3 regions of the Mesorhizobium sp. P2_B11 genome follow, and region 3 is predicted to be linked to each of the others. Evidence: riboswitches for the same ligand, from Rfam matches in the RefSeq annotation. Region 3 holds a riboswitch; each other region holds the start of a gene.
The links. Region 3 has a riboswitch for cobalamin ahead of AC1DYJ_RS10725 (DUF1636 family protein). Riboswitches for the same ligand answer to the same signal wherever they lie in the genome.
Positions count from the first base shown of each region.

Region 1: another riboswitch for cobalamin. It lies ahead of AC1DYJ_RS00180 (aromatic ring-hydroxylating oxygenase subunit alpha); the one in region 3 lies ahead of AC1DYJ_RS10725 (DUF1636 family protein).
Region 2: another riboswitch for cobalamin. It lies ahead of AC1DYJ_RS24445 (DUF1636 family protein); the one in region 3 lies ahead of AC1DYJ_RS10725 (DUF1636 family protein).

Region 1 covers NZ_JBFUDF010000001.1:41,221-45,226, forward strand. Annotated here, with positions in the region: gene AC1DYJ_RS00165 (DUF680 domain-containing protein) at 1-15, opposite strand, end outside; gene AC1DYJ_RS00170 (DUF680 domain-containing protein) at 87-293, opposite strand; gene AC1DYJ_RS00175 (DUF680 domain-containing protein) at 374-577, opposite strand; cobalamin riboswitch at 1,080-1,281, shown strand; gene AC1DYJ_RS00180 (aromatic ring-hydroxylating oxygenase subunit alpha) at 1,400-2,647, shown strand; gene AC1DYJ_RS00185 (FAD-binding oxidoreductase) at 2,670-3,770, shown strand; gene AC1DYJ_RS00190 (FAD-binding oxidoreductase) at 3,838-4,006, opposite strand, start outside.
Region 2 covers NZ_JBFUDF010000007.1:314,553-318,558, reverse strand. Annotated here, with positions in the region: gene AC1DYJ_RS24455 (ABC transporter substrate-binding protein) at 1-792, opposite strand, end outside; gene AC1DYJ_RS24450 (ABC transporter ATP-binding protein) at 831-1,619, opposite strand; gene AC1DYJ_RS24445 (DUF1636 family protein) at 1,616-2,005, opposite strand; cobalamin riboswitch at 2,099-2,304, opposite strand; gene AC1DYJ_RS24440 (FAD-dependent monooxygenase) at 2,790-4,006, shown strand, end outside.
Region 3 covers NZ_JBFUDF010000003.1:446,707-450,712, reverse strand. Annotated here, with positions in the region: gene AC1DYJ_RS10740 (NADH-quinone oxidoreductase subunit B) at 1-170, opposite strand, end outside; gene AC1DYJ_RS10735 (NADH-quinone oxidoreductase subunit A) at 161-526, opposite strand; gene AC1DYJ_RS10730 (winged helix-turn-helix domain-containing protein) at 860-2,059, shown strand; cobalamin riboswitch at 2,089-2,293, shown strand; gene AC1DYJ_RS10725 (DUF1636 family protein) at 2,333-2,761, shown strand; gene cobW (cobalamin biosynthesis protein CobW) at 2,764-3,801, shown strand; gene cobN (cobaltochelatase subunit CobN) at 3,821-4,006, shown strand, end outside.

The DNA of each region.
Region 1 (4,006 bases), on a different contig from region 3:
AATGATCTTCTTCATTTCAAGTCTCCTGAATTTTGCGATGTCGCCAGCAGTGACGGACAAATCCGCCACATGCTGGGGATCGGCTGTTAGCGGTTGCCGTAGAGGTCGCGGTTGGAACTCTGAGCTGGGACCTGCTCGGCCGGAACCGACTTCTCAACCGAAGCGGTGTGGCTATTGTCGGTCGACGTAACCGCGGGCTGGTTGGCGCCATTCGAACCATAGTTGTCGCTGGCGGCGAAAGCGCTGCCGGAAACTGCCAGAACGGCGGCGGCAGCAAGGATGATCTTTTTCATTTTAAATACTCCTGAATATCTTCGAGATCCCAAGAGCGACGGACGTGCCGCGACTCTGTTGTTTGGATCGGGATCAGCTGTTAACGGCCGAAGAGGTTGCGGTCGCTGCCCTGAACGATGGGCTGCTTGTCAGCGGGCGCCGACTTCTGAATGGAAGCCGTATACGAGCTGTCAACCGCGGCAGCGGGCTGGTTCGCACCATTGGAACCATAATTGTCGCCACCAGCGAAGGCGCTGCCGGTGATGGCCAAAACGGCGGCGGCAGTGAGGATGATCTTTTTCATTTTTGGTACTCCAGTTTTGCTGTCCGTCTAGCGGCGTGTCCTGGGAGGAATTCGCGTCGTTCGGACAGCCCCGATGTGGGAAAGCCGTAGGCTGGTTTCCAATCACGAAGTTGTTCCAACCAGGCCGCAACTTCGCCTCTTGTAATTTTCATAAGCATGCCTATCATCTTATTTTATGTAAATAATACAAAGGTTTATGTGAAAGCGCCATTCGGCTCACTGAGTGTGTCCGGGCGTCAGCGTTCACACCGTCCTGCACGCATTGTCAACAGAAACGAACCGTTCGGTTCGATTTTAGAAACTGCTAATAGTCACTTTTCGATACTGTTGACGGTTTTTTCGTTGGTCGACAGTCTGATTCGAGGTGATTTGCGATGGCCGCGATCTGTCCCGAAAACAGCGCCGTCAGCCCCACAATCGTCGGCCGCCCGCGTTTGTCGCGCGTGTCGCGCCGCATGGAGACGATGTCGCATTCATGCCGATGTCGCGATCGCTGCCGTGATTAGATGATCACATCTCAGGTGCCGCTTCGTGACGACGCAGCGGAGAATTGGGAAGCCGGTCAGAATCCGGCGCTGCCCCCGCAACGGTGGTGGAGTCCAAGTCGCAACGGGAGACCACTGGGCAATAGCCTGGGAAGGTGTCGCGATGGTCCGCAAGGACAACTCCAGAGCCCGGAAACCAGCCCGAGATGCTTGAACTCGACTGATCGCGGTGGGCGGTCAAGAGGTGGATAGTGCATGTCCGGCGTCACCGCCGGCCTGCGGCCGATCCTTCCTCCATCACCACCAAGTTCAGTCCTTAAACCACGAGGACAGAACTATGGATGCGCGCAACGACATGCTGAGGCTCTTGAACGGCCGCAAGCAAGGCTTTTCGCTCGAACAGCCCTTCTACACCGACCCGGACTACTTCAAGCTCGACATGGAGCTGATCTGGTATCGCGACTGGCTGTTCATCGGCCATGATTGCGAACTGCCGAAGCCCGGCAGCTATATCACCGTGCAGATCGGCGACTATCCGGTGGTGCTGGTCCGCGACCAGAAGGGCAACATCAACGCCTTTCACAATTCCTGCCGCCATCGCGGCAGCCGCGTCTGCAACACCGAGAAAGGTACGGCGGCAAAGCTCGTCTGTCCCTATCACCAGTGGACCTACGAACTCGATGGCCGCCTGCTGTTCGCCCGCCAGATGGCCGAGGGTTTCGACAAGAGCCAGTTCGGCCTGAAGCCGGTCGCCTGCGAAAGTGTGGCCGGCTACATCTTCATCTGCCTGGCGAAAGAACCCGCAGACTTCGCGCCGATGCGCGCCATGATCGAACCGTACCTCAAGCCGCACCGGCTTAGCGAAGCCAAGGTCGCCTTCGAGAGCACGATCATCGAGAAGGGCAATTGGAAGCTGGTCTGGGAAAACAACCGCGAGTGCTATCACTGCGCCGGCAATCATCCCGAGCTTTGCAAGACCTTCCCGGAAGCGCCGACCGTGACCGGCGTGCAGGGCGCCGACAGCGACCCGGAGATGCTGGCGCATTGGGCAAAATGCGAGGAGGCGGGCCTGCCGAGCAAATTCCGCATCGATCCTGCCGGACAATACCGCGCCACCCGCGCGCCGCTCCTGCGCGATGCGGTCAGCTACACGATGACCGGCAAGCGGGCGGTGAAGAAGAACCTGTCCGACAGCGTCGCGACCGACCGCATCGGCTCCTTGCTGCTGTACCACTATCCGACGACCTGGAACCACATCCTCGGCGACCACGCCGTCACCTTCCGTGTGCTACCGATTAGCGCCACCGAAACCGCGGTGACGACCAAGTGGCTGGTGCACAAGGATGCGGTCGAGGGTGTCGACTACAACCTTGAAGAGCTCACCCATGTCTGGACCGAGACCAACGACCAGGACCGCCGCATCGTCGAGGAAAACGCCTTCGGCATCCTGTCGCCGGCCTATGAGCCAGGCCCCTATTCGGAGCTGCATGAAGGCGGCGTGATCCAGTTCGTCGAATGGTACGCGGCCTTCATTGGCCCGCGCCTTGTCGAAGGCGGGCGGCCGGCGCTGCGCAGCGTCGCCTAAGAGAGGTTGAAGGATGAATGCGATGACGGATCTTGGGCTCTATCGCCATCTCGACCAGATGGCGCCATGGAACGACAGGCTGCAGGTGCTGGAGGTGATCGGCGTCAGCGACGAGGCGCCCGGCGTCAAGACCTTCACCTTCCGCTCCGACAACCAGACCTGGTTCCGCTACAAGCCGGGCCAGTTCGTGACGCTGGAGCTGCCGACACCGGACGGGCCGCTGATGCGCACCTACACGCTGTCGTCGTCGCCGTCGCGGCCGTTTTCGATCGCGGTGACGGTGAAGGCGCAAGCCGGCAGCATCGGCACACGCTGGATGTTCGAGAACCTGGTACCCGGCTCCCACGTCAAGGCCTATGGACCGGCCGGCGACTTCTCGTTGCACAGCCACCCCGCGGCCAAATATCTGTTCATTTCGGCCGGCTCCGGCGTGACGCCGATGATGTCGATGCTGCGCTGGCTGAACGACTGTGCGCCATGGACGGATGTCGGCTTCGTCAACTGCGCGCGGCGCGCGGAAGAGATCATCTTCCGCAAGGAACTTGAACTGCTTGGTGGCCATATGCCCGGCCTGTCGCTCGGCTTCATGATCGAGGAACGCTCGAGCCGTGAAGGCTGGTACGGCCATATGGGCCGCATCGACGCGATCCGGCTGCCGCTGCTGGCGCCCGATTTCCGCGAACGCGAGATCTTCTGCTGCGGCCCCGATCCGTTCATGCGCGCCGTGCGCGGCATGCTGGACGCCGCCGGCTTCGACATGACGAAATATCATCAGGAGAGCTTTGCCACGCCCGCGGTGGAGGAGGTGCCGGCGCCGTTTGCCTCACCCGGCGAAGACGGCACTGCTGTTCCTGTCGAAGCTGTGACCCCGATCCGCTTCTCGCTTTCGGAGGTCGACGCCGACTGCGTCGCCGGGCAGACTGTGCTGCAGACAGCGCGCAGCTCAGGCGTGCGCATACCGGCCGCCTGCGAGTTCGGCCTGTGCGGCACCTGCAAGGTGAAGAAGGTCTCCGGCGATGTCGAGATGAGCCACAATGGCGGCATCCTCGACCACGAGATCGATGACGGCTTCATTCTCGCCTGCTGCTCGAAACCGCTGTCGGCGCTCGAAATCGAGGCCTGAGCGTCGCCGCTTTGTTTTTATGCATGTCGTTGTCCCAGAACCGCTGCACACTTCTGGGCGACATGCATTAGACGCCGTACCGCTCGGTGCGGATGATGTCCGCAGACATGCCGGTGTCGATCAGCGCCTGGGCGGCGGCCGAGACGAAGGCGTTCGAGCCGCAGACGAAGGCAAGCGCCGGCGGTTGTGGCAGCCGTGTGAGCGCCTGCATGACCATTGCCGTGTCGATGCGCCTT
Region 2 (4,006 bases), on a different contig from region 3:
CAATTTCTTGTAGCCGCCGCCATCCTGGTAATCGAGCAGGATGAGGAATTGCGGGTTGCGCGACGCCACTGTTTCCCAATCGGTGTTGCCCCAGCTGGTGTTCATGTCGGCCATGATGTTTTCGCCGCCGGCGGCAGTGATCATGGCGCTGGGGATGGCGAACTTGCCGGCGGTGAACGGCTTGTCTTCGCCGGAGTCATAGAGAAACACCCGCGTACCCTTGTGGTCGCCGACCTTGGCGGTGATGGCGGTGAGCTGCGCCTTCCAGCCGGTGACAAGTTTCTCGGCGTCAGCCTCCTTGCCAAAAATCCTGCCCAGCTTTTCGACGTCACCATAGAGCAGGTCCATCGAGGCGGCAGGTCGGTTCTTGTCGAGGTGGACGCAGCTTTCGGTCAGCACCAGCGTCTTGATGCCGTGCGGGGCGAGTGTGTCTGGCGTCACCGCGCCGCCAGGGTCCATGCCATAGTACCAGCCGGCGAAGAAGAAATCGGGCTGGACCGCGACGAGGTTTTCCATGGTCGGATATTTTGGCGCCAGTTCCGGGATCGAGCCCTGCTCGGCCTTGAATTCCGGGCCGACCTTGTACCAGCCGGTAATGCCGGTCAGGCCGACGATCGAAGGCTGCAGTTTTAGCGCAAACGCCATCTCGGCCATGTTGAGATCGTGGATGACGGCGCGCTTGGGCGGCGCGTCGAAGGTCAGCTTCTTGCCGCAACTGTCGACGGTCACCGGGAAGGCAAAGGCGGCGGAGGCAAACAGCGAGGCGGCAAGCGACAGAACGAGGCGTTTCACGGGGCGGTGCTCCTTGGATGATTTTGCAATGGGTTGGTTCAGAATGGCGACGAGACACGGTTGGGAACTTCGAAGACGGTGAGTTCGCGGTCTTCTGTGGGATGGCGCAGCCACAGGACGTCGATACCGAAGATGTCGCGGATGAGGTGCTGGGTCAGCGCCTCGCGCGGCCCGGCCAGGGCGTGCAGGCGCGCCTCGTTCATCACGGCGACCCGAGTGGCGAAGGGTGCGACCAGCGACAGATCGTGCAGCACGGCCACCACCGTCATGCCGAAGCCGGCGACCAGGTCGAGCAGCTCGCCGCGGGCGCGTGGATCGAGGTGATTGGTCGGCTCGTCGAGGAACAGGATGCGCGGCTGCTGGGCGATGGCGCGGGCCAATTGCGCGCGCTGGCGTTCGCCGCCCGACAGCGAGCCGATGGTACGGCCGGCGAGCGGCAAGAGCCCGGTCCGGCGCAGGGCGTCGACGACGATGTCGCGGTCTTCGTGCGGGCGTCGCAGGCCGGCATGCGGAACCCGGCCGAGCTCGACATAATCGATCACGCCGAGCCGGGGATCCGGCTGGTCCGTCTGGCCGACGACGGCCATGTGCAGCGCGCGCTCGGCGGTTGAAATCCTGTCCAGGCGGCGGCCGAGAAATGCCACCTCGCCCGCGCTCGGCCGCAGCGTGCCACACAGCATGCGCAACAGCGTCGTCTTGCCGGCGCCATTGGGGCCGATGATGGCAAGGCGATCGCCCGCCGCCACCGAGAGGCTGACGCCATCCACCAGCAACCGGTCGTTAGTGGTCGCGGTCAGTCTATGGGCTTCGAGAAGCGGCGCGGTCATGGTTTGCCTGTTGTCGGACAACCCGGAATGCGGGCGAGTGTCTTGCCCGCCAGCCTGGCCGGGCGCTGCCCGGAATTGCACCAGCCGTCGGCGAGCGAGGCATAGAGTTTTGCAAACCGCACGAGGTGGCCGGCATCGGCCCGCGCGTCGATGGAGCCGAAGACATAGGCGGCCTTGCCGGGCGCCTGGAAGCCGACCGTCAGCGGCCGCGAGCAGCCTGCCATGCAGGCCACGCCCACAACCGAAAAGCCCTGGGCAACCGCCGGTTCATAGTGAGCCGCGAGTCGGGCGCGCAGATCCGCGCAGAGGCCCTCGCCCGATCTGACCCCGGTCACGAGATCGCGGCAGAGCGTGCACACGATGATGCGGTGGATGTCGGCGTCCAACGTTCCGTCACTTTCTCAATAGGCGACGGAAGGCAGGTCGGGCAGCCGGCCGACAAGACCGACGTCCACGTCTCCTCCCGGCACACCCCGTCCGGTCAACTCATTGAGATGGCAGGTCTCCTGGCTCGCGGGTCCTAGCGCCATCCTGCCTTCCCAGCCTTGCCGGCCAGTGGCTTGTCGGATTTTGCTCGCCGCTTACAGTTGCGGGGGCAGCCACGGCTTCGACCCTTGCGGATTTCACCGTGTTCCCTTTTCACCCCTGACCTTTCGGCGCGGGGACCATCACGAGGCGCAGCGTAGTTTTCCATCGGTCGCGCCGCAATGAATTTCTGTGACGGTTGCTCCACTTTGCATCGGTTGGTTATGTAATATCATAACAACTAAAGGGTATCCCGCTGCCCTGTCAAGCCGCCGCGCTGTTGCGAGCGCCGAACGTGCTGCGACCTTTTTGGCTCGCGGATCCATGCGGGTCCGCAAGACAGACGTTTCGGCGGCGGCCTGCTGAGCCGCGGCTTCGCCATCTGGTCCCAGGCTTCGGAGCGAAGCCGCCCCGTCAACAAGCCGCCTTCGTCAAGGCCGGTCGCCAAAACATCGGAAAATTTTCAGAAACCGATCGGGATTTCAGCCGCCGAAACGCCGAATGAAAGCGTGCTGGTGAAACGGGCGGACTGACTTCGATTTGCGCCAAAAACGCCCCCTCTCCCAGCCAGGATCGTTGCCGCCGTTTCGGCGACAGCCGCTTGCGCGAACATGAAAAAGTCCGCACTCTTGAGGGAGAAACAAAATGAGCACGGCTCAACCAAAAGTCCTTATTGCCGGCGCCGGTCCGACCGGCCTGACGCTTGCGCTTTGGCTCACCCGTCTCGGTGTTCCGGTCCGCCTCTTCGACAAAGACGCCGGTCCCGGCGAGACATCGCGGGCGCTGGCCGTCCAGGCCCGCACGCTGGAATTCCACCGCCAGATCGGCATCGTCGACGACGTGATCGCCGCTGGCGTGAAGATCGAACAGCTGACCGTGCACACGCCGGCCGGCATTGCCGCAAAACTGCCGCTGGCCGATTTCGGCCGCGGCATCAGCCCTTACCCGTTCGCCTTCGCCCTGCCGCAGGATGTTCACGAGCGCGTGCTGATTGCGCATCTGGAGCGCGCCGGCGTTCAGGTCGAGCGCAACACCGAGCTTGTCGCCTTCGAGGACAAGGGCAATGCGGTCGTCGCCACCTTGCGCAAGAATGGTACGGACGAGACGGTCAGCGCCGCCTATCTCGCGGGCTGCGATGGCGCCCGCAGCGCGGTGCGCCACGGGCTTAACATCGGCTTTCCCGGCGGTACTTACGAGCAGGCCTTCTATGTCGCCGACGTCGACGGCCGCGGCGACGTCACCCGCAACGGCATGGACACGGTCATCAGCGCCTATGGCTTTGCCATCGTCATGCCTGTGCGGCAGTCAGGCTCGTTGCGCCTGATCGGCATCGTGCCAAAGGCGCATGAGGCCGACGAGACGATCACCTTCGAAGCGATCCGCGCCGATGTCGAGCGCGACACCGGCGTGGCGATCGACAGGGTCAACTGGTTCTCGACCTACCGCGTCCATCACCGCGTCGCCGACCGCTTCCGCGTCGGCCGCGTCTTCCTCGCCGGCGATGCCGGCCATATCCACAGCCCGGCCGGCGGCCAGGGCATGAACACCGGCATGGGTGACGCGGTCAACCTCGCCTGGAAACTCGCCGCCGTGGTGCAGGGCCGTGCCGATCAGCGCCTGCTCGACAGCTACGAGCCGGAGCGCATCGCCTTTGCCCGCAAGCTGATCGACAGCACCGACCAAGCGTTTCGGGTCGCCACCAGCCGCTCGCGGCTGGTCGGCCTGTTCCGCCGCTATCTGATGCCGAAGGTTTTGCGCGCGGCGCTCGGCACTGCTTTTGGATCGCGCAGGTTTTTCGGGCTGATTTCGCAGACCCGCATTCAATACCGCGCAAGCGCGATCAGCAGCGGCAAGGCCGGCAC
Region 3 (4,006 bases):
CAGGTGATCAGCGCCTCGGTCGAGGTGACCAGAAAGCCCTTGTCGGCGAGCTCATTGTTGATCTCGAGGAAGAACGGATCGTCAGAACCGATGGGGCGACCGGTATTGGGGTCGATGATACCCTTGGGCTTGGGCGCGACGAGCGTGCCGGAACTGTCGTTCAATCCCATTCCAGCGCTCCTTTTTTCCATTCATAGGCAAAGCCGATGGTCAGCACCGCCAAAAACACCATCATCGACCAGAAACCGAGCATGCCGATCTTCGAGAACGACACCGCCCACGGAAACAGGAAGGCCACTTCAAGATCGAAAATGATGAACAGGATCGACACCAGGTAGAAGCGGATGTCGAATTTCATGCGGGCATCGTCGAAAGAGTTGAAGCCGCACTCATAGGCGGAGAGCTTTTCGGGGTCGGGATTGCGGTAGGCCACCAGGAACGGCGCGATGATGAGCGCCAGACCGACGACCGCCGCCACGGCGATGAAGAGAACAATGGGCAGGTACGAACTGAGCAGTGCGTTCATGCTGCGGCTTTCCGTTGGCGGCCAATCCACTTTGATTACAGCAACCAACCCTAATGCGGAAGCGTGACAGTTTAACCGCTGAACCGTTTTAGGTGCCTATGCTGCAACGCGGCGAGGGTTAGCGCAGGGCTTTGAGCGAAGCAAGTCAAACCTTGTTCAAAAGCGGGTGCTGGTCGGCAGTTCGGGAAAAACTGGTCCGATCCCCTCCTGTTTGATTTCCTTCACTTTTTACTCCACTTTTGTCTCCTGACATATCTCCCGCCACAAGCCTGCTAGCATCGCCGGAATCACCGGCTAAAAATACGCGAACAGGACCAGGGCAAAGGCATCTTGATGAAGGACAAAATATCGCTCGCCATGGCCAGGCGGATCGCGCTCGCTGCCCAGGGTTTTACCGATCCCCGTCCGGGCGGCACACCCGACCGCCGCCACCTCGCCCGGGTGCTCTCGCGCACCGGCCTGCTGCAGATCGATTCCGTCAGCGCGGTGGTGCGCGCCCACTATATGCCGCTCTATTCGCGCCTTGGCCCCTATCCTCTGGCCTTGCTCGACAATGCCGCCGTCACCCGCAAGCGCACCGTGTTCGAATACTGGGCGCATGAGGCCTCCTTCCTGCCGGTCGAGACCTGGCCGCTGATGCGCTGGCGCATGCAGCGCGCCGAACAGGGCGACGAAATGTATCTGGGCCTCGCCAAATGGGGCCGCGAGCACGCCGCCTATATCGAAGAGATCTACCGCGCGGTCGCCGAGCGCGGCCCGATCGCCGCTTCGGCACTTGAGGGCCAGAAGGGTTCGGGCGGCTGGTGGGGCTGGAGCCATGCCAAGCACGCCTTCGAATGGCTGTTCTGGGCCGGCCGCATCACCACGGCGCACCGGCGGGGCTTCGAGCGCTTCTACGACCTGCCCGAGCGCGTGCTGCCGCAGGCGATCCTCGATCTGCCGGTGCCGGCCGCCGAAGACGCGCACCGCGAATTGCTGCGCATTTCCGCCCGCGCCCATGGCATCGCGACCTCAGGCGATTTGCGCGACTATTTCCGCCTGTCGCCGGCCGACATGAAGGGTCGGCTGGAGGAACTGGTCGAGTTGGGCGAATTGCTGCCGGTGCGTGTCGAAGGCTGGGACAAGCCGGCTTACCTCCACAAGGACGCGCGCCTGCCGCGAAAAATCGAAGCCCGTGCCTTGCTGGCGCCATTCGACCCCGTCGTCTTCGAGCGCTCGCGCTCGGAGCGGCTGTTCGACTTCCACTACCGCATCGAGATCTACACCCCGGCCGACAAGCGCCAATACGGCTATTACGTCCTGCCCTTCCTGCTCGGCGACCGGATCGTGGGGCGCGTCGACCTCAAGGCCGACCGTCCCGCCAGCGTGCTGCGCGTCCATGCCGCCTATGCCGAGCCCGGCGCTCCGCCGGAGACTGCCGCGCAACTCTTCGAGGAACTGAAGCAGATGCAGGGCTGGCTTGGGCTTGAGCGCATGGAAGTGACGCCTGCCGGCGATCTGGGGCAGCCCCTGGCCGACATCGCCATGTCGTAGCCGCGCGTTGACACCGCTGCCCGCAAAAGCCTAAATCCGCTCCAGACGGTCCKTTGCCCGCAACGGCAGGGGCTAAGAGGGAATGCGGTGCGAGGTGAAAAGCTCAAATCCGCGGCTGTCCCCGCAACTGTAAGCGACGAGCCAAGGCCGAATGCCACTGGGTAACACCGGGAAGGCGGCTAACCAAGGCGACGACTCGCGAGCCAGGAGACCTGCCGTCTGCGACAGAAGTATCCGATCGCCTGGCGGGTTTCCGGGCAAGGAGCCCGGTTTTTGGACCAGAACAGCAGTTTTTCGGCTGGCACAGCGGATATTTCGTCCGCCGATGGCGACGCGTTGGCTGGCGTGACGGTCATCGTCTGTGCCTCCTGCCGCGACGAGACCGGCTCCGACGCCCATCCCCGCGCCGGCGAACTGCTGGCCGACGACACGCGCCGCGCAGCAGCGGATGACAACATCCGTGTCCGCACGGTCGAATGCCTCGGCAACTGCAAGCGCCGGCTCAGCGCCGCCATCCTGCGCGACGGCTGCTGGAGCTATGTCTTCGGCGACCTGACCCCAACCAGCGGCGCCGACCTCGTCACCGGCGCAAAGCTCTTCGCCACCTCGACCGACGGCCTCATCCCCTGGCGCGGCCGGCCCGATTCCCTCAAGCGCGGCCTCGTAGCCCGCATCCCGCCCCTCGACATGCTGAAGGACTGATCATGACCGCATCCGTTTCCCGTGTTCCCTGCACCGTCGTTACCGGCTTCCTCGGCGCCGGCAAGACGACGCTGGTCCGCCATCTCCTGGAAAACGCCGGCGGCAAGCGCATCGCCATCATCGTCAACGAGTTCGGCGACATCGGCATTGACGGTGAAATCCTGAAAGGCTGCGGCATCGACACCTGCCCGGAGGAAAACATCGTCGAACTGGCCAATGGCTGCATCTGCTGCACCGTTGCCGACGATTTCGTGCCGGCGCTCGACAAAATTCTCGCACTGACACCAAGGGTCGACCACATCCTGATCGAGACCTCGGGCCTGGCCCTGCCCAAGCCGCTGGTCCAGGCATTCCAGTGGCCGAGCGTGAAAAGCCGCGTCACGGTTGACGGCGTGATCGCCGTGGTCGACGGCCCGGCGCTGGCTGAGGGACGCGTCGCCAACGACATGGACGCCTTGCAGGCGCAGCGTGTTCAGGACGAGACGCTGGACCACGACGACCCGGTCGAGGAGGTGTTCGAGGACCAGATCGCCTGCGCCGACCTGATCATCCTGTCGAAGAGCGATTTGATGGATTCGGTCGGCACGGCCCGCGCCAACGCCATTATCAACGAACATTCCGCCCGCGCCGTGAAGATTGTGGCGACGGCGCACGGCAAGGTCGATCCCTCTGTCCTGCTTGGCCTCGGCCTCGCCGTCGAGGACGACATCGAGAACCGCAAGTCGCACCATGACGGCGCCTTCGATCACGAGCATGACGATTTCGACACGTTCATCGTCGACATCCCCTCGATCGCCAACCCGGACGAACTGGCCAGGCGCGTCGCCACCGTCGCCGAGGAAGAGAACGTGTTGCGCGTCAAAGGCTTCGTCGATGTCGGCGGCAAGCCGATGCGGCTTTTGCTGCAGGCCGTCGGCCCGCGCGTCAACCACTACTATGACCGCGCCTGGACCGCTGAGGACGACCGCCGCTCGCGCCTCGTCGTCATTGGCCTGAAGGGGCTGAACCGCCCGGCGATCGAGCGTATACTCGCCGGCTGAGTTTCAGACACGGATCGCGATGCACATCCTCACCACGACCTCCGCCTCGCTCGACGACCTCGCCGAGCCGGTTGATCTCAGGCAGACGCCGGCGGATATCGTGGCGCTGTCCTTCACCGACAGCGATCTTGCCGGGCTGGCGGCGGCCTGGAAGGCGGATGCCGCCCGCCTGCCCTCGATGCGGCTGGCCGCACTTCGTGATCTC